4 regions of the Arthrobacter sp. 05L45_2 genome follow, and region 1 is predicted to be linked to each of the others. Evidence: riboswitches for the same ligand, from Rfam matches in the RefSeq annotation. Region 1 holds a riboswitch; each other region holds the start of a gene.
The links. Region 1 has a riboswitch for thiamine pyrophosphate ahead of thiC (phosphomethylpyrimidine synthase ThiC). Riboswitches for the same ligand answer to the same signal wherever they lie in the genome.
Positions count from the first base shown of each region.

Region 2: it holds a riboswitch for thiamine pyrophosphate, as region 1 does, so the genes downstream of both, thiO (glycine oxidase ThiO) here and thiC (phosphomethylpyrimidine synthase ThiC) in region 1, are expected to answer to the same signal.
Region 3: it holds a riboswitch for thiamine pyrophosphate, as region 1 does, so the genes downstream of both, AC1DHD_RS09495 (ECF transporter S component) here and thiC (phosphomethylpyrimidine synthase ThiC) in region 1, are expected to answer to the same signal.
Region 4: it holds a riboswitch for thiamine pyrophosphate, as region 1 does, so the genes downstream of both, thiD (bifunctional hydroxymethylpyrimidine kinase/phosphomethylpyrimidine kinase) here and thiC (phosphomethylpyrimidine synthase ThiC) in region 1, are expected to answer to the same signal.

Region 1 is NZ_JBFTNO010000011.1:5,212-12,139, reverse strand. Features, by position in the region: gene trmD (tRNA (guanosine(37)-N1)-methyltransferase TrmD) at 1-118, opposite strand, end outside; gene rimM (ribosome maturation factor RimM) at 120-725, opposite strand; gene AC1DHD_RS01960 (RNA-binding protein) at 844-1,086, opposite strand; gene rpsP (30S ribosomal protein S16) at 1,088-1,510, opposite strand; gene AC1DHD_RS01950 (hypothetical protein) at 1,747-2,184, opposite strand; gene AC1DHD_RS01945 (VOC family protein) at 2,447-3,322, opposite strand; gene AC1DHD_RS01940 (amidohydrolase family protein) at 3,403-4,494, opposite strand; TPP riboswitch at 4,572-4,679, shown strand; gene thiC (phosphomethylpyrimidine synthase ThiC) at 4,648-6,504, shown strand; gene AC1DHD_RS01930 (alpha/beta fold hydrolase) at 6,587-6,928, opposite strand, start outside.
Region 2 is NZ_JBFTNO010000017.1:94-4,690, reverse strand. Features, by position in the region: gene thiS (sulfur carrier protein ThiS) at 1-32, opposite strand, end outside; gene thiO (glycine oxidase ThiO) at 29-1,279, opposite strand; TPP riboswitch at 1,270-1,387, opposite strand; gene thiE (thiamine phosphate synthase) at 1,414-2,118, shown strand; gene AC1DHD_RS02695 (ferritin-like fold-containing protein) at 2,119-2,790, opposite strand; gene AC1DHD_RS02690 (RNB domain-containing ribonuclease) at 2,831-4,378, shown strand.
Region 3 is NZ_JBFTNO010000101.1:1,138-9,551, forward strand. Features, by position in the region: gene AC1DHD_RS09470 (Na+/H+ antiporter subunit E) at 1-249, shown strand, start outside; gene AC1DHD_RS09475 (MrpF/PhaF family protein) at 246-524, shown strand; gene mnhG (monovalent cation/H(+) antiporter subunit G) at 514-909, shown strand; gene AC1DHD_RS09485 (DUF4235 domain-containing protein) at 941-1,204, opposite strand; gene AC1DHD_RS09490 (heme-degrading domain-containing protein) at 1,246-1,785, opposite strand; TPP riboswitch at 1,940-2,078, shown strand; gene AC1DHD_RS09495 (ECF transporter S component) at 2,148-2,780, shown strand; gene AC1DHD_RS09500 (ABC transporter ATP-binding protein) at 2,794-4,440, shown strand; gene AC1DHD_RS09505 (energy-coupling factor transporter transmembrane component T family protein) at 4,437-5,240, shown strand; gene AC1DHD_RS09510 (UDP-N-acetylglucosamine 1-carboxyvinyltransferase) at 5,383-6,906, shown strand; gene AC1DHD_RS09515 (glutamate--cysteine ligase) at 6,969-8,087, shown strand; gene AC1DHD_RS09520 (O-succinylhomoserine sulfhydrylase) at 8,074-8,414, opposite strand, start outside.
Region 4 is NZ_JBFTNO010000063.1:118-3,724, forward strand. Features, by position in the region: partial or broken gene AC1DHD_RS07105 (ribonuclease E/G) at 1-1,537, shown strand, start outside; TPP riboswitch at 1,655-1,752, shown strand; gene thiD (bifunctional hydroxymethylpyrimidine kinase/phosphomethylpyrimidine kinase) at 1,742-3,343, shown strand.

The sequences.
Region 1 (6,928 bases):
AATCCCGGAGGTCGTGCACGTTGAGCTCCAGCAGGCCGTCCTGCCGGGCTTTCCCGATCAGGGAAAGTTCCAGCGGGGCGAGGTACTCGGGGAAGATGCTGACGACGTCGATCCGCATCTTAGGTGTTGTCCTCCGCGCTGCCCTGGGAGCGGCCGACAGTGTCGCCGCCCTGGGAGCGGCGGATAGTGTCGCCGTCGTCCGGGGTAGCGCCCGCCTCGGTGTTGACCTCAAACAGGCCCGCCGGCGGGGTGACAACGACGTATTTGTCGGCGACGTTGACCTCGGGGACGATCTGCTCCACGAACGGGATCAGGATTTCCTTGCCGCCCCGGTCCGTTACGACCAACAGGTCCTGGACCGGCATGGTGTGCAGTCCGGAGACCTTGCCGACGACGGTATCGCCGACGCGGACGTCCAGTCCCACGAGCTCGTGCTCGTACCAGCCCTCGTCGTCGTGCTCGTCCAGCTCCTCGGTCTCAATGTAGAGTTTGGCGCCGCGGAGGGCTTCCGCGTCATTGCGGGTTTCCACTTCCTCGAAGGCCAGCAGCAGGATGTCCTTGTTCCAGCGGGCGCTTTCCACGGTCAGTGGACCGGACGAGGCCGGCTCAACCACGAACTGGGTGCCGGGAACGAAGCGGTCACCGGGAGCGTCCGTCAGCACCTGAACGGTTACCTCGCCGCGGATGCCGTGGGGCTTGCCGATTCGTGCCACCTGAAGCTGCATCTGTTCCTCTGTTCGATTCGTTTTGAAAGTGTTGGTGCATTTGCTGCGCAAAACAGTCCGGCCCCTCCACCATAAGCTGGTGGAGGGGCCGGACTAAAGATAAGTACTGCTGGTCGCGCTACCGGCGGCGGTCGGTGTCGACGACGTCGACCCTGACCTGCTCGCCGTCCGCCAGTGCCGCCACCACAGTGCGCAGTGCGCGTGCGGTGCGGCCCTGGCGACCGATCACCCGTCCGAGGTCGTCCTGATGAACGCGCACTTCGAGGGTGTCCCCGCGGCGGTTGTTCTTGGCACTGACCTTGACGTCCTCGGGGCTGTCAACAATCCCGCGGACCAGGTGTTCGAGCGCTTCTGCCAGCAATCTACTCAGCCTCGGTGGTCTCTGCTTCGGCGTCGGCCGGAGCCTCGGCTGCGTCGTCCTTCTTAGCCTTCTTGGTGATGGCTTCCGGGATGATCACGGAACCCTTTTCCGGGGTGACAAAGGCTTCCTTGGGAGCCTTAGTCTTCAAGGTGCCCTCCTGGCCCGGGAGACCCTTGAACTTCTGCCAGTCACCGGTGATCTTCAGGATCGCGGAAACCTGCTCGGACGGCTGTGCGCCGACGCCGAGCCAGTACTGGGCACGGTCCGAGTCGACCTCGATGTACGAGGGCTCTTCGGTCGGGTGGTACTTGCCGATCTCTTCGATGGCACGGCCATCACGCTTGGAGCGTGCGTCCATGACGACGATGCGGTAGTACGGTGCGCGCATCTTACCGAAGCGCTTAAGGCGAATCTTTACGGCCACTTTTGTGGTCACTCCTGTTTCTGAAACGGGGTCGAGCCCGGCGTTCTGCACCCGTGGGGCGGGCCGTACTTGGGGGTTCTAAAGGACAGGATCCGGACGCGGAGAGAGGGGCCACGCAGATCGAGTACCTGTTCATTGTGCCAGATCACCGCGAGGATTTCGACTTGACACCCCAGCCGGGCGTGATGGGGCCGGTTTTTACCAGGGTGATGGGGCGGCGGCCCTTGTTCGCGGCGTCAGGAAGTCCAGACGTAAAGTCCGGCCCGGGTGGCCGGGTCGACGCCGGCCGCGAGCCCGGCGAGCTGGCGGACATAGCGGGCCGCCTGGTCCGCGCCGAAGGGCATATCCTCTTCCGCCGCCCAGCTTTCGGCGACGTCGGCGAGCACGTCGCCGTCGCCTTCCGTCTCGTAGCTGAGCAGGTCCGCGAGTGCGCGGACCATGGCGGCGGGGACGCCCAGGAGCGAGTCGCTGGCCACGTCCACCATGGCGAGTTCGTAATCGGCGCCCGCAGCGTGCACCGCGGTACCGGCCAGGTCGCCGAGCCGCTCGACCTCGAAGTCGCTGATGTCCTGGATCCGGACCGCGCCCGGGGCGGCTGCGGCGCCGCCGTCGAGGGCCGTCGCGCGCTTGAGGGCGGCATCATGGGTGGCCACGAAGATTTCAGCAAATCCCAATGAACTCATCCTTCGGTGTAGTGCGGCGAGGCCGCGGTGGTGGCGTCAGTTCAGCCTAACTGTTCGCACGCCACCCCCGGGACGGACATGCCCATCCCTGGCGCCGACGAATGGACATATTCACGTTATGTCCATGCGCCGACCCGAGGAGCGGACATGTCCGTGCGCCAACGCGGCAACCAACGGGCATGCCCGCCCCTGACGCCAAAGGATGGGCATGTCCATCCCTGGGCCACGGAACGGGCATGTCCGTCGAGGGCAGTTAGCGGACCGCGACCCGGATGCGGTTGCGCCAGGGGTCGTCGAATCGGAGCTCGGCGCCGGTGTGGTGCGATTCGACCCCGGCCGTCTTGAGGCGGTCGGCAAGGGCGCCGACATCGTCGCCCGACGGTACTTCGATCAGGACCTCGCCGAGGCCCAGGGTGTCGCGGCGCGGTCCGGCCCCGCGACTGTTCCAGACATTCATAGCCATGTGGTGGTGGTAGCCGCCGGCCGAGACAAAGAGCGCCTGGCCGTGCCAGCCGGCGGTCTTCTCAAAGCCGAGTGTGCCGACGTAGAAGTCGTGTGCGGACTGCACGTCGCCGACCTGCAGGTGGACGTGCCCGACGCCGGCCTCGGCCTCGCGCTGTCCGGCCAGTGAGGCCTCGGTCAGGTGCTGCTCAAGGTACCGCTGGGGTGGCAGAGCGAGGCTATCCATCACCACGTTCGTTCCTTCCCAGGACCAGGCGTCGCGCGGCCGGTCCCAGTAGAGCTCGATGCCGTTGCCCTCGGGATCGTTGAAGTAGAACGCCTCACTGACCAGGTGGTCGGCGCTGCCGGTGAAGGACTGCGGTTCGTATTGGGCGGCGGAGGCGATAGTGGCGGCCAACGAAGCCTGGTCATCGAAGAGCAGGGCGGTGTGGAACAGGCCCGCTTCACCGCGCGAGGGCAGGTTGAGTCCGGGCGCAGGCGCGAGGTGGACCAGCGGCTTGGCCTTGCGGCCGAGGTAGAGGCCGCCGTCCTGCTCGGCCACGATGTCGAGGCCAAGGGCGCGCTGGTAGTAGTCGGTCATCACCTTCATGTCGCCGACCTTGAGCATCACGGTGCCCATGGTGAGTTCGGCCGGAAGGAGATCCTGGGTGCTGGTTTCTGCGGTCATCGCAACGCTCCGGTGGTTTGTGGCCACCGCCTTTCGGTGACCCTTCATAGTGCTAAATTACTTGAAGCTTCAATTTATTCCTAATGCACCTCGGACCGAACCACTTGTCCGCGCAACACTATGCTCCGTGGTGCCTGCAGGGTGGCGAGATCCCGGCGCGGATCCTCACTGCAGACCAGCACATCGGCACTGGCACCCTCGGCGATGCCCTCTGCGCCGAGCCATGCCCGCGCGGCCCAGGCGGCGGCGTCGAGGGCGGCCCGGGCGGGCAGTCCCGCGGCGTGCATGGCCTGGATCTCGTCGGCAATCCGCCCGTGCTTGATGACACTGCCCGCGTCGGTCCCGGCGTATAGAACGACGCCGGCCTCGTGCGCCTCGAGGACCCGCTCGGCCCGCCGTTCCCAGAGCCCGAGCATATGGGCTGCATAACGGGGAAATTTGTCCCGCGCCTGGGCCGCGATGTCCGGGAAGGTCGCAATATTGATCAGGGTCGGCACAATCGGCACGCCCTGTTCGATGAAGCGGGGCAGGTGCCGGGGCAGCAGGCCCGTTCCATGCTCAATGCAGTCGATCCCGGCGTCGAGCATGTCGTCCAGGGTCTGCTCGGCGAAGCAATGCGCCGTGACGCGGGCCCCCTCGTCGTGGGCTGCACGGACTGCGTCCATGACGGCCGCCGCCGGGAAGCTGGCGGCGAGATCGCCGGCGTCGCGGTCGATCCAGTCCCCCACCAGCTTCACCCATCCGTCGCCGGCACGGGCCTGCTTGCGGACCGTCTCGACCAGTTCCTCCGGCTCCACTTCAACGGCGAAGCCCCGCAGGTACCGGCGGGTCCGGGCAATGTGCCGGCCGGCGCGGATGATTCGAGGAAGGTCGGCCCGTTGCTGGACCCAGCGGGTGTAATGCACCGCTCCTGCGTCGCGGACCAGGAGGGTCCCGGCGTCGCGGTCCGTCTGCGCCTGCCGTTCCACTACGTCCTCCGGAACGTCGCCCTCCGGGCCGAGGCCGATGTGGCAATGGGCGTCGACCAGTCCGGGAATGACCCAGCCGTCCAGCACGAGGTCCGACGGCGCCCGCGGACGGTCGAAAGTCAGCTTGCCGTCGACCGCCCACAACCCGCGCCGCTCCTGATCCGGGGAGGTGAGGACCGTGCCGCTGAACTCGATAATGCTCATGGCCTACAGCTTAATCCGCATAACGACCCGGCGCCCCGGGACAACCGTCAACTACAAGCAGCCTGTGGTAGCTTCGTCTACGACCACACGGGTGCCCTTGCAGGGGCTGAGATCGGGCTGACGCAGCCTGCGACCGTTGAACCTGTCCGGGTAATGCCGGCGAAGGAAGTGAGTAACCCTTTGAGCACCACAAATCCCCAGCACAGCCCTGCCCGATACGGGAACAGCACGGTTCAGAACGGCCCCGCCGCCGTTGCTGCCCCGCCGGTAACCCAGTCACTGAAGTCGCATGGCCTGGCGTATGTCGAAGCCGGCGGGATCCGCGTACCGGTGACGGAGATCGCCTTGGAGCCGTCGCCCGGAGGCTCGGCAAATCCGTCGTTTCGGGTGTATCGGACGGCAGGCCCGGGCAGCGATCCCGTCGTGGGTCTGGCCCCGTTCCGTAGCGACTGGATCACCGAACGCCTGGACACCGAGCCCTACAGCGGCAGGGAACGCAACTTGCTCGACGACGGCAAGTCCGCGGTCCGGCGGGGCGCCGCCTCTGCCGAGTGGCGCGGCGCGCCCCCGCAGCCTCGCCGCGCGGTTGCCGGCCGGACGGTCACGCAGATGCATTACGCGAGGAACGGAACGGTCACACCCGAGATGCGCTACGTCGCCCTGCGCGAGAACTGCGACGTCGAACTCGTTCGCAGCGAGCTGGCCGCCGGCCGGGCGATCATCCCCAGCAACATTAACCACCCGGAGTCAGAGCCGATGGTCATCGGCAAGGCGTTCCTTGTGAAGATCAACGCCAACATCGGCAACTCCGCCGTTACCAGCTCTATTGCCGAGGAAGTCGACAAGCTTCAGTGGGCCACGCAGTGGGGTGCGGACACCGTCATGGACCTCTCCACCGGTGACGACATCCACACCACGCGCGAGTGGATCATCCGCAACTCCCCCGTCCCCATCGGCACTGTACCGATCTACCAGGCGCTGGAGAAGGTCAACGGCGAGGCGAATGCCCTGACCTGGGAGATCTTCCGGGACACCGTGATCGAACAGTGCGAACAGGGGGTGGACTACATGACCATCCACGCAGGCGTGCTACTGCGTTACGTCCCCCTGACAGCCAACCGGGTTACGGGTATCGTGTCGCGCGGCGGCTCGATCATGGCCGGGTGGTGCCTGGCGCACCACCGGGAGAACTTCCTCTACACACATTTCGATGAGCTGTGCGAGATTTTCGCGAAGTACGACGTTTCGTTTTCGCTGGGCGACGGACTGCGGCCGGGCTCGACGGCGGACGCCAACGACGCTGCCCAGTTCGCCGAGCTGGATACCCTGGCTGAGCTGACCCAGCGGGCGTGGGAGTTCGATGTGCAGGTCATGGTTGAAGGCCCCGGACATGTGCCCCTCCATCTGGTCCGGGAAAACGTGGAGCGCCAGCAGGAACTATGCCAGGGCGCTCCGTTCTACACGCTGGGACCGCTGGTGACGGACATCGCACCCGGCTACGACCACATCACCTCAGCAATCGGCGCCACCGAGATCGCCCGATACGGCACCGCCATGCTGTGTTACGTCACGCCGAAGGAACACCTCGGGCTACCCAACAAGGACGATGTGAAGACCGGCGTCATCACCTACAAGATCGCCGCCCACGCCGCGGACCTGGCCAAGGGACATCCCGGCGCCCACGAGCGCGACGACGCGCTCTCCAGGGCGCGTTTCGAGTTCCGCTGGCGGGACCAGTTTGCGCTGTCCCTCGACCCGGTCACCGCCGAGGCCTTCCACGACGAGACGCTGCCGGCGGAACCGGCCAAGACAGCCCACTTCTGTTCCATGTGCGGGCCTAAGTTCTGCTCCATGCGGATCAGCCAGGACATCCGGGACGAGTTCGGGTCAGCGGAAACCCAGGCTGCCATCGCCCGGCAGGCTGACGGGATGCGGGAGAAGAGCGCGGAGTTCCTCGCGGCTGGCGGCAAGGTCTACCTGCCCGAGCCGGCCGTGGGTTCGCCCGAGTAACTAGGACCCCGGCCCCCGCAGGTCGCCCTCCCGCCAAGGGCGGGCGCCCTGCGTCGCTGTTCGGATTCGCGGTACGTCCGTGTCAGGACGCGTACGGCTGCCGGCTGCGGCTGACGCCGGCGATGAAGGTGCGGATGGTGCGGTCGCCTTCCCTGGAATCCTGCGGACGGTGCCCGCCCGGGGCCGTGCGGTGCAGGGCGCCCGTTTCGCGCAGGTAGCCCGCAATCTCCTCATACAGCGGTTCCCAGCCTCCGGTGAGGACCAGCGTCGGGACGCCCGGGACGATCTGCAGCGGCGCGTCCCACGGCGGGGCCTGCAACCTCAGCCGGCGGATGTCCCGGCCGTCGTCGGGCGTAGGCGCTCCCACACTGCCGCGGACGGGTGCGTGGGCGGCGAAGACCCGGCGGACGAACTCGCGGTGAAA
Region 2 (4,597 bases), on a different contig from region 1:
GCGTGCTGTGCTCCGTTGAGCCTGATGTTCATGCTGGTGTCCTGTCTTTTGCTGAGAATCTATGGGCCGCGGCCTGGGGGCGGGGAAAGCGGTCGGGGCGGAACCGGGCCCAGCGCGGATCCGGCCGGCCGTCCAGCAACGCCTGGCAGATCGCCGCGGCGGCCGGAGTCAGCAGGACCCCGTGCCGGAAGAACCCGGTGGCGATGATCAGGCCCTCGATGTCAGGGCCATCCCCCGGACCGGCGACCCGCCCGATCAGCGGGGCGTTGTCCGGTGTGCCCGGCCGCGCCCGCGCTGTGGCTTCCAGCAGTTCGAGTTCGGCGACCGCCGGAAGAAGCTGCTGGGCGTCACGCAGGAGCTGGTAGACGCCGCCGGCCGAGACCGCGCTGGCGGTCGAAGGTGCGTCCTCGCGCTGGGTCGCGCCGATCACCACCGTGCCGTCGTCCCGGGGCACGATGTACACCGGGACCCCGCGGACCAGCCCCCGGACCGTGGAGCCCAGCAAGGGACGGAGCCGGGGCGGCACCCGCAGCCTGAGGATGTCACCGTAGACGGGGCGCAGCGGCAGCACCAGCCCCTGCGGCAGGGCCTGCAGATCGGTTGCGCCGAGGCCGTTGGCCACGACCGTTTCGGTGGCGCGGATATCTCCCCCGCCCTCCAGCCGGGCCCCGGCGACGCGGCCGTCATCCCAGAGCAGGGCGGCCGCCCGGCTCGGCACGGCCACGAATTCTGGGTCGGCGGCCAGCAGACGCCCCATCCGTGCCAGCAGCCGCCGCGGGTCCACCTGGTGGTCGGCGGGGATGGCGAAGGCGCAGGAGATGCCGGGGCTCAGGAGGGGCTCCCGGGACCGTGCCTCCCGCACCGTCAGGGGGTCCACGGCCAGGCCGCACGCCAGCTGCACCTCCCGCAGGTCGGTGAGCGCCCGGCGGTCGGCGGCGTCCACGCCGACGGCGAGGGTCGGCGTCGTGCTGTAGCCGGTGCTGCCCGGCTGCGGGCCGCCGTCGGGCAGGCCCCCGGGCGCGCCGTCGGCCAGGCTGGCGGCGAAGGCCGGCCACAGCCTGGAGCCTTCGAGCATCAGGGCCAGGAGGTCTTCCTCCTGGTAGTGCAGTTCGCTGACCGGCGCCAGCATGCCGGCGGCGGCCCAGCTGGCGCCGCTGCCAGGGGCATCATCGATGAGGGCCACAGTCCGGCCGGAGCGGCGCGCTGCCCAGGCGATTCCGTGGCCGATCACTCCCCCGCCGATCACGGCGACGTCGTACGGTACGGCTGGTGGGGTCATGGTTTCCTTCCCTACGCCGGTACTAACCGGATCAGGTCAAGCGGTCGGCTCTGACGCCCTCTCAGCCCGGCGGCCGCGTACGGCCCGCGGGCTCCCGCGGTATGCGCCCAGTTTAGAGGAACTACGCTTGGGATATGAGCCAGGACCTGCACACCACCGCCCGCCTGTATCTGTGCACTGATGCACGGAAAGAGCGCGGGGACTTTGAAGATTTTGTCGACGCTGCCTTTGCCGGCGGGGTGGACATCATCCAGTTGCGGGACAAGTCGCTGGAGGCGGCCGAGGAACTGGAGCTCCTCGGGGTCCTGCACGCCACGGCGCAGCGGCACGGCCGGCTGTGGGCCGTCAATGACCGCGCCGACCTCGCCTCGCTGGCGGGTGCGCCGGTCTTCCACATCGGCCAGAAGGACATTCCGTTCACGGCGGCCCGCGACTTCCTGGGCAAGAACACGGTGATCGGCATGTCCACCCACACGCCGGACCAGGTGGACGCGGCCATCGCCGCCTCCCCGGGCCGGACCGGCTTGGACTACTTCTGCGTGGGGCCGGTCTGGGCGACGCCCACCAAGCCTGGCCGCGCCGCGGTCGGAACGGACCTGGTGCGGTACGCCGCCGCGGCGATTTGGCGGGCCTCGGAAGCCGGCGTCGGCAAGGTCTCCGGAGTGGTGCCGTGGTTCGCGATCGGCGGGATCGATCTGGGCAACGTGGAGCAGGTGGTCGACGCCGGGGCCCGCAGGATTGTGGTGGTCCGGGCGATCACCGAGGCCGCGGACCCGGCGGGCGCAGCGCGCGCCCTGCTCGCCGCGCTCGACGCCGGCGCGGATTCCGACGTCGGCTAGCTAGCCCGCGAGCCCCAGCCCGGACATCCGGCGGGAGTGCCCGGCGGCGAGTTCCGCGGTGAGCTCCCGGGCGAGCTCACCGGCCCGGGCCGGGTCCTCACCGGCCAGCCCGTCGAGGAACGCGTGGTCCACACTGACCCGTTGGGCCTGGGTGAGCGCCTCGCCGAGCAACCGCCGGGCCCACAGGGCCAGCCGGGAGGCCAGCCGCGGGTCATCGGCCAGCGCCGCCTTCAGCCGCTCCCGGAGCACGGCCGTCGCGTCGCCTGCGGACTGGACCTGCTCGATCAGGCCGGCCGTCCCGGCGTCCACATAACCCGAAACCCGCCGGTAAAAGTCGGCGGAGACCGTGTCGATCACGTACGCCTTCATCAGTGACTCGTACCAGTCGGCGGGCCGGGTGCGCTCATGGAAGTGGTCCACCGAGGCCYGGAACGGCTGCATCGCCTCCTCCGCGTCCACGCCGAGTTCGGCCAGTTTCGCGCAGACCAGCTCGAAGTGCTGGAACTCGATGACGGCAAGGCGGCCCAGCACGGACCGGTCGTGCAGGGTGGGCGAATACCGGGCGTCGGAGGAGAGCCGTTCGAACGCCGACAACTCCCCGTAGGCCATAACGCCCAGCAGGTCCCTGCGGAAACGGTTGAAGCGGGCGGGCTCATCCGGGGAGGTGCTCATGCTTCAACACTAGCGGCGGAAATCGGGCTACCCTGATTCCGTGTCTCATCATCGCCTGACTCCGAGCGTCCGACAGCAGCAGAACCAGCTGGCCCAGGCGCTTAACGCGCTGCGCACCGTCCTGGAACTGCCGGGACCGTTCCCGGCCGACGCGCGGCGGGACGCCGAGGCCGCCGTGGCCGGCCATGAGCTGCCCGGCCTGGACCTGACGCACGTGGAGTTCGTAACCATTGATCCGGCGTCCTCCACGGACCTGGACCAGGCCCTGTACATCGACCGCTCCGGTGACGGCTACAAGGTGTTCTACGCGATTGCCGATGTCCCCTCCTTCGTGGCTCCCGGCGGTGCACTCGACGCCGAGACCAGGCGCCGCGGGCAGACGTTCTACACCCCGGACGGCCGGATCCCGCTGCACCCCGAGATCATCAGCGAGGCCGCCGGCAGCCTCCTCGCCGACCAGCTCTGCGCCGCTTTCGTCTGGGAGTTCGACCTCGACGCGGCCGCCGAGGTGTCCTCGGTGCGGGTCCGGCGGGCGCAGGTCCGCAGCCGTGCCAAGCTCAGCTACCACGGTGTGCAGGCGGACCTCGACGCCGGGACCGCCGCGCCCGTGCTGCAGCTGCTCAAGGAGGTGGGCAGCAAACGGGTGGAGCTCGAGCGCGCCCGCGGCGGGGCAAGCCTGAATATTCCCGAACAGGAAATTGAGCAGCTGCCCGACGGCGGCTACCGGATCGTCGCCGCCCCGCCGCTGCCGGTGGAAGACTGGAACGCCCAGATTTCCCTGATGACCGGGATGGCCGCCGCCGAGCTGATGCTGCAGGGCAAGGTGGGCATCCTGCGCACCATGCCGGCCCCCGATGAGCGCTCGCTCCGGCACTTCCGGCGCCAGACCGGCGCCCTCGGCAAGCCGTGGGACGGCCGGATCAGCTACGGGGAATACCTGCGGACCCTGGATCCCACCGACCCGCGCCAATTGGCCATTGTGCACTCGGCCGGGATGCTGTTCCGCGGCGCCGGCTACACCCCGTTCGACGGCGTGGTTCCCGAGGACGCCATCCAGTCCGCCATCGGGGCGGCGTACGCCCACTCAACGGCCCCGCTGCGCCGCCTGATCGACCGGTTTGTCCTCGTCATCTGCGAGGCGCTGTCCAACGGCGACGAGGTTCCAGGGTGGGCCCGCGAGGCACTGCCCTCCCTGCCGGCGATCATGGCCGCCTCCGACCAGTTGGCCGCCAAACTCGAGCGGCTGGCGCTGGACACAGTGGAGGCCGCCCTGCTCATCAACCACGTCGGCCAGGAGTTCGACGCCGTCGTCATCTCCGGATCGAAGCCGGCCAAAAACGGTGCACCCAACGGCGCGAATGGCGCGAATGGTGCGAACGGTGCGAATGGTGCCCCGGCCAACGCCAACGGCAACGGCAACGCGAATGGAAACGGGAACGGCAACGGCCCGTCCGGGATCGTCCAGATCGCCGAGCCCGCGGTGACGGCACGCTGCCCCGGCGAGCTGGAGTCCGGCACCCAGGTGCGGGTGCGTGTGGTATCCGCGGACATCGTCACGCGGGAGGTCCGGCTGGAGCTGGTGGGCTGAATTACCCCGTCCGGGCCCAACACCGCACCCGGAGCCGGTGTGGCCTGTGCCGCGCCGCTGCCAGCCGCCGTCGGGGTTCCGAACGCCGAACAGCTAGACTGGAACGGTAGTAATGGATGCCCGGTCGTTGATTTCCATTTTTTATGAATTCAACAAGCCCGCCCCTACGCGATCTTGAGACACACCCGCTGGTCCCAGTGCCAGCACCTAGATAGCCCG
Region 3 (8,414 bases), on a different contig from region 1:
GTCCCCCTCCGCAGCCACTCCGACCTGCTGGTGACGGCGACCGGACACGTAATTTCCCTGATCCCCGGGTCCTTGGTGGTGGAGGTGGACCGATCCACGTCCACGCTCTACATCCACGGCATCAACGTCCGTGACGCCGACGACGCTGCCAGGCTCCGCAAGGAAGTGCGTGACACCGAAGCGGGCTTGATCCGGATCATGGGCACCCCGGCCGAACTGACCGCACTCCAGCAGGAGGTAGCCGGATGATGCCCCTCGTCCTGATCATCACCGCCGTCGTGCTCTCCCTTGCCGCGGCCGGGGCGATCATCCGCATCGCGCGCGGGCCCTCGCTGCTGGACCGGGTGCTGGCCGCGGACGTCCTGCTGGCCATCCTCGGCGCGGCGCTCTGCATCGACATGGCCGTCAACCGGCACCTGAACAACCTGATGCTGCTCGTGGCCATCTCCATCATCGGCTTCGTCGGCTCGGTGACGGTGGCACGGTTCGTGGCGGACCGGAGGAAGCAGCCCAATGAATCCTGAGACGAGCTCCGTGGATACCGTGATCGACGCAGTCTCTGCCGTCTTTATGGTGGTGGGGGCGCTCATGTCCCTCGGCGCCGCGATCGGCCTGCTGCGCTTCCCGGACCTGATGAGCCGGATGCACGCCGCCACCAAGCCGCAGGTACTGGGGCTGTTCCTGCTGCTGTGCGCCGTCGGGCTGCAGATGCGCACATGGTGGGTGTGGCCGGTGCTGGTGGTCGCGTGGATCTTCCAGCTGCTCACGGTGCCGGTCTCGGCCCACATGGTGGGCCGGGCCGGCTACCGGACCAAGCACCTGCACCCGGAACTGCTCAGCGCCGACGAGCTCGAAGCCGTGGTGCAGCAGGCGGCCGGGAAACGCGGGTTCACCGACGACGGCGAGTGACGCCGGGCGGTGTGCCCATAGCGGTGTGCCCTTAGACGATGTCCTGGGTCTTGGCGAAGCGGCTGATGGCGCGCTGGGTGCCGCGGTTGGCGAGGACCTGGATGATGGCGCTGACCGAAGCGGAGATCAGCGCGAACGTCAGGGCCTGGCGCAGGGTGGTGGGGACGTCGTCGTCGTGGCCCTTCGGCGGCTTGTTGCCGGTGGTCTTCTCCCACGCGGTGTCGACCAGCTTGGTCCCGACGAAACCGGCGACGAGGCTGATGCCGGTGCCGAGCAACTTGATGAGGATGTTCATGCGTCGTACTCCTTGCGGGCGGAAACAGGGCTCCCCCTAGCCTAGCGTCCCTGCCGTCCGAGGATTTCCGACAGCGCCTCGACCACCAGCTCATGGTCAGCCTTCTGCGGCAGGCCGGATACGGTGACCGTGCCGATCATTCCGGTTCCGCGCAGGTAGATCGGGAAGGAGCCGCCGTGGGCCGCGAATTCCAGCTGGTCGAACCAGGCGTTGTCCTCGATCCGCCGCCCGGACGCCCGCGCCCGCAGCCCCACGAGCAGGGACGGGACCTCGTACCGCACGGCCGTGCGCTGCTTGGCTTTGATCCAGCGGCCGTTGTCAGGGGTGGCGCCCTCCAGCGCCGCGTGGAAGAGCACCTGCTCGCCCTTGGTGATGTCGATGGCGATCGGATGGGAGCGCTCCCGGCCCAGTTCCACCAGGAGCAGCCCCAGGTCCAGGGCGTCGTCCTTGCTGAAGGACCGGAACTGGAGCTCCTCGATTTCGGTGAGGATGCGGCCGATGAGCGCCGCCAGGGAACCCGGCGGCTGGGGCTCCGCGGAATCGGGGTCGAAGTCGGGGGAAGGCGCTGGGGAGTCGGTCAAAGGAATCACCTTCCGTCAGCCGCGGCCGGGGCCCGGCCGCGGCTGCGGCCGATGCTCGCGATCTGAGCAGACTCTACCAAGCAGGCCGATCCCGGTCACCGGCTCGTGCGGGCGATCTGCCGGGTGTAAACTGAGCCAGCCCACAAGGGTGAATTGCATACGACAGGGGAGCGCCGCCGTCGGGCCTCCGGAGCAGTCCGGAACCTTAGGTGGGCGCTGAGAGTGCGGACAGCCGCAGACCCTCGAACCTGATCCGGTTAGTACCGGCGCAAGGGAGTCGAGTTCTCAGGGTGCCCGGCACCCGCGGTGCAAACCGCGGCGCCACCGGAGCACCCTCCCCTCCTGTACCTCAGGAGGAAGACATGACTGATATTTCTGCAAAGCAGACACTGACCACGGGCAAATACACCTGGCGGGTGGTGGACATTGTGGTGGCGGCGTTGATCGCTGTTGCCGGCGGCGTAATTTTCTGGGCCTGGGACCAGGGCGCGAACGTGGTGACCACGCCGCTGAACGCGGTCTACCCGCCACTGACCGGGCTGTACGCCGGCGGGTGGATGATCCCCGCGATTCTGGGCATGCTGGTTATCCGCAAGCCGGGAGCGGCCGTGTTCTGCGAAACCGTAGCCGCCACGGGGGAGCTGATCATGGGCTCGCAGTACGGCGCGTCCGTGCTGTTCTCCGGCTTCCTGCAGGGCCTCGGCGCGGAGCTCATCTTCGCCGCGTTCCTCTACAAGCGGTTCAACCTGCCGGTCTCGCTGCTGGCCGGAGCGGGCGCCGGCCTGTTCTGCGGCCTGAACGACTCCTTCCTGCCCTGGGGCTGGAACATCGCGTACGAGACCGGTGACAAGCTCGCCTACATCATTTTCTGCGCCATCTCCGGGGCCGTGATCGCCGGCGCCCTGGCCTGGATCGCCACCCGCGGCCTGGCCCGGACCGGTGTGCTGGCTTCCTTCGCGTCCCGCAAGGCGGCAACGGAACCCGTGTTCTCCTAGGGCCCGGACACGTATGGGAACCCTCGACGACGTGCGCCCGGCTGCGGTCACCGCCCGCGGCTGGGGCTGGCGGCATGCCGGCCGCACCCGCCCGGCCGTGAGCGGCTTGGACCTGGACATCAGCCCCGGCGAACGCGTGCTGCTCCTGGGGCCGTCCGGCGCGGGAAAATCCACGCTGCTGCACGCCCTGGCGGGGGTGCTCGGCGACAGCGCCGGCGCGGGACCGGCCGCGGACTCCGAGGATTCGGACGAGACCGGCAGCCTGCTGATCGACGGCGCCCCGCCCCGGGCCCGGCGCGGCACGGCGGGCCTGGTCCAGCAGGACCCCGAAACCCAGGTGGTGCTCTCGCGGCTGGGTGACGACGTCGCCTTCGGCGCCGAGAACCTTTCCGTGCCCCCGGCGGAGATCTGGCGGCGGGTCGCGGAGGCGCTCGACGACGTCGGGCTGGCCGGCCTGCCGCTGCAGCACCCGACGTCCGCGCTCTCGGGCGGACAGAAGCAACGCCTGGCGCTCGCCGGGATCCTCGCCATGCGGCCCGGGCTGCTGCTGCTGGACGAACCCACGGCCAACCTCGACCCCGCGGGTGTCCTGGAAGTCCGTGACGCCGTGGCACGGTGCCTGGACCGGACCGGAGCCACGCTGGTGGTGGTGGAGCACCGGGTGGCCGTGTGGAAGGACCTCGTCGACCGGATCGTGGTGCTGCAGCCGGGCTCTGCCACGGAGCCGGCCGTGTTGTTGGACGGCGCCCCGGACCAGGTCCTGGCGCAGGCGAGGGACATGCTCATCGCTGCCGGGGTCTGGGTGCCGGGCCACGTGCCGCCCACCCGTCCCCGCCGGCAACCCGGTGGGGACGGCGTCCAGTCTGGCGGCGTCCCCGCCGGCGGGATCCAGTCCGGCGGCGTCCAGTCCGGGCAGCTGCTCCTGGCCGCCGAAGGCCTCGCCGTGTCCCGCGAGCGGACCCGCCGCTCGGGCCTGCTCCAGGGCTTCAGGGCCATCCCGCCGGCGCCGGTGCAGACCGGCCTCGCGGCCCAGGTCCGGGCTGGAGAGGCCCTGACCATCACCGGCCCGAACGGCTCCGGCAAGTCCACCTTCGCCCTGACCCTGGCCGGCCTGCTGGCCCCGGTGGCGGGAACAGTATCGGCCACCACCGAGCTGAGCGCCGGCGCGGGCATCGACCCCTACAAGTGGAAGGCCCAGCAGTTGATCGCCAGGATCGGCACCGTGTTCCAGGAACCCGAGCACCAGTTCGTGACCGGTCGGGTGCTGGACGAGCTGAAGTTCGGTCCGCGCCACCTGGGCCATGGTGAAGAACGCGTGGACGAGCTCCTGGAACGCCTGCGGCTGCGCGACCTGGTGGACGCCAATCCCTACACGCTCTCCGGCGGCGAAAAACGCCGGCTCTCCGTGGCCACCGTGCTGGCCGCCCACCCGCAGGTGCTGGTCCTCGACGAGCCCACCTTCGGCCAGGACGTCAACACGTGGGCGGAACTCGCGTCCCTCCTCTCGGAGCTCCTCGACGCCGGGACCTCCGTGGTCTCGGTGACCCACGACGCGGAATTCAGCGCCGTCCTGGGCGGCACCGAACTGACGCTCGCCGCGCCGCATGCGCGGCAGCCGGACAGCGCCGGCCGGACGATCCCGGGGGTGGCGGCGCCGTGAGGGGCCCGCTGATCCTGCCGGGAACCGGGGCCGTGCTGACCCGCGCGAATCCGCTAGCCAAGTTCTTCGGCGTCCTGCTCATCACCCTCGTCCTGGCGCTCTCCATCGACTGGGTATCCGCCTCCGTGGCGCTCGGGTTCGAACTCCTGCTGTTCCCGCTGGCCGGCCTGACCCTGGCCCTGCTTTGGCAGCGCGGCTGGCCGCTGATCCTCGCCGCTGCCCTGGGCGGCTGGAGCACTGCGATCCTGGCCGCGGACCACGGACGGACCCTGCTCGACGTCGGCGTCTGGTCCATCAGCGAAGGCTCGCTGGCGCTGGGCCTCGGTTTCCTGTTGCGCGGTCTGGCGATCGCCCTGCCCGCGGTCCTGCTGATGAGCTGCACGGACCCCACCGACTTCGCCGACGCCCTGGCGCAGCAGGCCAAACTGCCGCACCGCTTTGTCCTCGGCACCCTCGCCGCGATGCGGCTGGTGGGGCTGATGGCCGAGGAATGGCAGACCATCGGCATGGCGCGGCGGGCGCGCGGGGTCGGCTCGCACGGGAACCCGGGGCAGCGGCTGAAGGCCACACTGGGGCAAAGCTTCGGACTGCTGGTCCAGGCCGTCCGCCGCGCCTCCCGGCTCGCCGTGACCATGGAAGCCCGCGGGTTCGGCGGGGCGCCGCGGACCTGGGCACGGCCAGCAGTATTCACGCCGATGGACGTGTGGGTGGTCCTCGGCGGCGTGCTGATCGCGGGCGGCGCGGTGGCGGCAGCGCTCGGCGCCGGGACCTGGAACATGGTCTTCCTCGGCCAGCAGTAGCGCCGGAGGTGGCGCCAGAGGGCTGGGCCCCGGGCCCTCGGCGGGAGGAGAGCATATCGCACAGAATGGATATTTTGTGAGCTTCACTGCAATTCACGGCCACAAGCGGGCCCAAATAGCTCATCCGTGATATTTATTGAATATGACTCAACAGACTGCTGAATACGTCGGCGCCGTCCTTCGGAATGCCCGCGGCGAGAAGGGCTGGACCCAGGGACAGCTGGCCGCCGAGCTGGGAACCAGCCAGAGCGCCATCGCCCGGATGGAGCAGGGCAAGCAGAACCTGAGCCTGAAAATGATCCAGCGGCTCGAGACCATCTTTGGCCGGGCGATCGTCAAAGTGGGCCGGCCGCAGATGACCCACCTCCGGGTGGAAGGCGGCCGTACGCTCTCCGGCGCCGTGGACGTCAACAGCAGCAAGAACGCCGGCGTCGCCCTGCTGTGCGCGAGCCTGATCAACCGCGGCACCACCGTCCTGCGCCGGCTGGCCCGGATCGAGGAGGTCAACCGGATCGTCGAGGTGCTCACCAGCATCGGCGTCGAATGCACCTGGCTCAACGACAACGACCTGCAGATCCGGCGCCCGGCCGTCCTGGACCTCGACGCGATGGACGTCGAGGCCGCCCGCCGAACCCGCAGCGTCATTATGCTGCTGGGCCCGCTGCTGGATGAATCCACCGAATACCGGCTGCCGTACGCCGGCGGCTGCGACCTCGGCACCCGCACCGTGGAGCCGCACATGCAGGCCCTGCGGCAGTTCGATCTGTCCGTCGAGGCGAAGTCCGGTTTCTACAGTGTCCAGGCGCCGCCGTCGGACGGGCATGACCGTTCCTTCGTGCTGAGCGAACGCGGCGACACCGTGACAGAAAACGCAATCATGGCAGCCGCCCACCGCCGCGGCACCACCATCATCCGCAACGCCAGCCCGAACTACATGGTCCAGGACCTCTGCTTCTACCTGCAGATGCTGGGCGTGGAGATCGACGGCGTCGGCACCACCACGCTGAAGATCGTCGGACGCCCCTCAATCGACGTCGACATCGAGTACTTCCCGTCCGAGGACCCGATCGAGGCGATGAGCCTGATCACCGCCGGAATCGTGACCAACTCCGAGGTCACCATCCGCCGGGTGCCGATCGAGTTTATGGAAATCGAGCTGGCCACCCTCGAGCAGATGGGCCAGCAACTGGAGGTCTCGGCCGAATACGTGGCCCGCAACGGCCGCACCCGGCTGGTGGACGTCACCACCAAGCCCTCGGAGCTCAAAGCGCCGGAGGACAAAATCCACCCGATGCCCTTCCCCGGCCTGAACATCGACAACCTGCCCTTCTTCGCCGTGATCGCCGCGAACGCGCAGGGCCAGACCATGATCCACGACTGGGTCTACGAGAACCGGGCCATCTACCTGACCGAACTGAACAAGCTCGGCGCGCAGGTCCAGCTCCTGGATCCGCACCGGATCTACGTCAACGGACCCACCAAGTGGCGGGCCGCGGAAGTCGGCTGCCCGCCGGCCCTGCGCCCGGCCGCCTGCCTGCTGCTGGCCATGCTCGCAGCGCGGGGTGTGTCCGAACTGCGCAACATCTACGTGATCGAACGCGGGTACGAGGACCTGGCCGAGCGGCTCAACACCATCGGCGCCAAGGTCGAGTACTTCCAGGACTGATACCGCGCTCCCGCGAAACAACAGGTAGCGGTCTAGGGCAGGTGCTGGCGCACAATGGTTGCATGCGCACCTTTGGCGTCGAGGAGGAACTGCTGATCGTGGACCCCGCCACCGGGGTTCCGCTGGCGCTTGCTGACACCGTGCTGCGCGACCTGAAGCCCGGCGTCGACCCCGCCGACACCCGGCACGATGACTCCGGCTTCAGTTTCGAGCTCAAGCTCGAACAGCTCGAAATCCAGACCCCGCCCTGCGCGGACCACACCAGCCTCCTGCGCGAGATCCGGCGCTCCCGGTCGGCAGCGGACGCCGCCGCCCGCCGGCACGGCGCCCGGGTGGCGGCCCTGGCAACCTCGCCGCTGGCCTCCTCGAGTCACCTGACACCGAAGCAGCGGTACGTGACCATGCAGGAGCGGTTCGGACGCACGGTCCGCAACCAGCTGACCTGCGGCCTCCACGTCCACACCCTGGTGAAGTCGCCGGAGGAGGCGGTGGCCGTGATCGACCGGATCCGGGACAAACTCGCCGTCCTGATCGCGCTCAGCGCCAATTCGCCCTACTGGAACGGGGCCGAGACAGGGTTCGAGAGTTACCGCACCCAGGCGTGGAACCGCTGGCCGGGGTCCGGGCCCACCATGATCTTTGGCAGCCTCCCCGTCTACCGCAGGGTGGTGAACCGGCTGGTCGAGACCGGGGTGCTGATGGATGAGGGGATGGTCTACTTCGATTCACGGCTGTGCCGGCACCATCCCACCGTCGAAATCCGGGTCGCCGATGTGTGCCTGCGGGCGGAGGACGCCGCCCTGATAGCCGTGCTGGTGCGGGCGCTGGTCGAGACGGCATCCCGCGAATGGGACGACGGCGTGGACCCCGCCCCGGTGCCGACCCTGCTGCTGCGGATGGCCGCATGGCAGGCCAGCAACTGCGGGCTCCGCGGGGAACTGCTGGACTTTGGCACCTTCACCCCCGCCCCCGCAGCCGAGGTGGTGCACGCGCTGGTGGACTTCGTGGCGCCGGTGCTGGCCGAGCAGGGCGAACTGGAGCTGGTCCGCCGGGGCATCACCCGGTTGCTGGCCGAGGGCACCGGCTCCCAGCTGCAGCGCGAACAGTTCAATGCCCGCGGAATGTCCGCCGTCGTCGAGCGGGCCGTCGAAGTGACGGCGTGCGGGGCTACACCTGCTTGAGCGCCTGCTCCAGGTCGCCGATCAGGTCCTCAACGTCCTCCAGGCCCACCGACAGCCGCACCACGCCGTCGCTCAGCCCGATCGCTGCCCGCCCGTCGGGGCCCATGGCGCGGTGTGTTGTGGTGGCCGGATGAGTGATCAGCGACTTCGAATCGCCGAGGTTGTTGGAGATGTCGATGATCCGCAGCGCGTCCAGCAGCGCGAACGCCGCGTCCTTGGCCGAACGCCCCGGCGAGGGCGCAAGCTCCAGGGTCAGCACAGTGCCGCCGGCTTTCATCTGCCGGGCGGCCAGCTCGTACTGCGGGTGGGAGGCCAGCAGGGGGTACT
Region 4 (3,607 bases), on a different contig from region 1:
CTACGTGGCACCGGACCTGGTGGGCCGGCTCGAGAAGTGGACCAAGGACACCGACATCTTCGCCGCCTGGCGCATCGACGAGCAGATCCACAAGGCGCTTGACCGCAAGGTCTTCCTGCCGTCCGGCGGTTCGCTCGTGATCGACCGCACCGAAGCCATGACCGTGGTGGACGTCAACACGGGCAAGTTCACCGGCAGCGGCGGCAACCTCGAGGAAACCGTCACCAAGAACAACCTGGAAGCGGCCGAGGAAGTTGTCCGGCAGCTGCGCCTGCGCGACATCGGCGGCATCATCGTCATCGACTTCATCGACATGGTGCTCGAATCCAACCGGGATCTCGTACTGCGCCGCATGGTGGAGTGCCTGGGCCGGGACCGGACCAAGCACCAGGTCGCCGAGGTGACCTCACTCGGCCTTGTGCAGATGACCCGCAAGCGGATGGGCACCGGGCTCCTGGAAGTCTTCGGCGAGCAGTGCGAAGCGTGTGCCGGCCGGGGCATCGTCACCCACGACGAACCCGTCGAGCACCGCCGCGCCAACACCGTCGCCGCTGAGCACCACGTCCCGCGGACCGAACACCAGCCTGCAGCCCGAAGTGAGCGCAAGCGTCGCCGCGGCAAGGGCGGCCAGGGGAACGGCGAGGCCATGCCGTCCACGCCGGCCGTTGCAGCCCACCCCGAGCCGACGGAAGCGGAACGCCACGCCAAGGCGGAGGCAACCCGCGCGGCACTGGCGAACATCGCCGCCGCCGCGCACGCCGCCCACCTGCACGACGGCGACGCGCATTCCGCGCCGGACGCCGCCACCCGGCAGGCCGCGCTCGATGCCGCGGTAGAGCTCGCTTCGACGGAGGAAGCCGCCGGACGTCCGGCCGCGGTCCTGACCTTCGGCGGCGAACAGGTCGCCCTGCCGTTCGTCGAGCACGCCGAGGAAACCCGGCAACCGGCGCTGACCCTGGACCTGCTGACCGAGGCTTTCGCGAGCCTGGGCGACTCCGAGTCCGGTGCGCAGACGGCGGCGGCCCCTGCGGTCGAGACGGCTGCAGCCGAAACTCCGGCGGCCGGGACCGCCGGCGAGGCCCCAGCGGCGTCGCCCCGTGCCACCCGGGGACGGGGACGGGCCCGCACTGCCCGGATCCAGCCGCCAGGCACCCGCACCCGCGAAGAGCAGGCATCGGCACGCCAGGAGGCCGCCAAGGCCCCGGCCCAACAGGCCCCGGCACGCCAGGAGCCCGCCAAGGCCCCCGCGGCTAAGGCTCCGGCCGCAGCAGCGCCTGCTGCCAAGGCTCCCGTCAACCAGGCCCCTGCGGGTTCGGCAGACGGCACGGCACCCCGCCGGGTCCGCCGTAACCGCAGCGCCAGCCGCGCCCAGGGTGCCGCCAACGAGACGTCCGTGCAGCAGCGCGAGAACGCACCGTCGGTAGCAGCAGTCTCCGTCCACGAGGCCAAGGCGCCGGAACCGGCAACGCCCGCCGCTAAGTCCGCCGCTGCGGAACCGGTCATCCTCGGCGTCGGCGTACCGGCCTCGGAGCTCTAGGCCCGGGAAAACCCCACCGCCCGCGGGTATCGTCCGGGCCCGACGTAACATCACGTCGGGCCCGGACGGTGCCCGCGAGTGCGTTAACGGCCCGGAGCTGCGGGGCGGCTAGGCTGGGGAACTGACACGGGGTGCCGCGCATCGAGCCGGCTGAGATCCAGACCCGTTGAACCTGTCCGGTTAGCACCGGCGAAGGGATGTCTTATGCTTTCAACCACCCCGCAGGTAACCGCGCCCCCGGCGGCCCAGCCGGACCCCTCCCGCCCTGCCCCCATCCTGCATTCGGCGTTCCCGGGCCGGGCGGCAGCCCATACGCGGCCCGCTACCGCCCGGATACCCCGCGTCCTGGCCATCGCCGGGTCCGACCCGTCCGGCGGGGCCGGCATCCAGGCGGACCTGAAGAGCATCGCGGCGAACGGAGGCTACGGGATGGCCGCCGTCACGGCCCTGACCGCCCAAAACACCCGGGGTGTGCGGGCCGTGCACGTGCCCCCGGCCTCCTTCCTCACCGCCCAGCTCGAGGCTGTCAGCGATGACATCACCATCGACGCCGTCAAAATCGGGATGCTCGGCGACGCCGCGGTGATTACCGCCGTCCGGGACTGGCTCGAGAAGGTGCGGCCCGCCGTCGTCGTCCTGGACCCGGTCATGGTGGCAACCAGCGGCGACAGGCTGCTCCGCGAATCCGCGGAGGACGCCCTGAGGTCCCTCCTGCCCCTGGCGCACCTCATCACCCCCAACCTGGCCGAGCTCGCCATCCTGGTCGGAGAACCGACCGCCCGGGACTGGGCCGGGGCGTTGGAACAGGGCAAACGCCTCGCGGCGCAAACCGGGACCACGGTGCTGGTCAAGGGCGGACACCTGCCCGATGGCGGCACCTGTCCGGACGCGCTGGTCAACACCGGGGGAGTGCTCCGCGGGGAGACCGTGGAGGTGCCCGGTGAGCGGATCGCCACCCGCAACAGCCACGGTACGGGCTGTTCCCTGTCCTCGGCGCTGGCCACCGCCCAGGTCCGGTGCCAGGACTGGGAAGCGGCGCTGCGGGAAGTCAAACCGTGGCTTCAGGGGGCGCTGGCGGACGCCGGACGCCTCGAAGTTGGCACCGGCAACGGCCCGGTGCACCACTTCCACCACGTAACCGGCGCCCGGCCGCCGGCTGACGGCGACTTCGCCGAGGGCCTCGACGGGATCGCCACCGGCGGCCTGGACGCTATTTATGGTCTGGACTTCATCCGGGGGCTGGCCAGCGGCGCCCTGCCCGAACACGAGTTCGCCTACTACCTGCGCCAGGACGCCTTGTACCTCAACGGCTATTCACGGGTCCTGGCCCGCGCGGCCGCCCTGGCGCCGTCGGAAGCGGAACAGCTCTTCTGGGCCCGGTCGGCGCAACAGTGCCTCGAGGTCGAATCCGAGCTGCACCGGACCTGGCTGGCCGGACGCGCGGGGGAGGCGCGGCCCGGTCCGGTCACGAAGGCCTACGTGGACCATCTCCTCGCGGCCTCGCTGGGCAGTTACGGCGTCCTCACCGCGGCAGCGCTGCCTTGTTTCTGGCTCTACGCCGAGGTGGGCGCAACCTTGCACAGGCAATACCTCGACGCCGGCGCGCCGGCCGAGCACCCCTACGCGGAGTGGCTTCGCACCTACGCCGACGAGGCCTTCGCCGAGGCTACGCGGCAGGCAATCCGGTACACCGACGCCGCGGCCCGGCGCGGTTTCGAGTCGGAGCGGACCGCCATGACCGAGGCGTTCCGGCAGTCCTGCGACTACGAGGTGGCGTTCTTCGACGCGCCGAGGCTGCACGCCTGACGCGGCCCCGGCCCTGCGGCCGGTAACATTATGGGGCGCGGTTCCGGAAGTCGCCGCGGCAGCACCGCTCCAGCCCCTCGGGGACGGGGTGTGGCGGCCGTCACGCATCACTCTCCGGAGCCGGCCTCGTTTGCGGCCGAAGGCAAAATTAGCGTAGTCTAGATCTTCGGTGCTTACGCCAACACTTGGGTTATGACCTTGATGAACAGTTCACCCGTACTCCGGGCAGGACTTTCCACGGTATAGCTCATGGGTTCCCCCGGG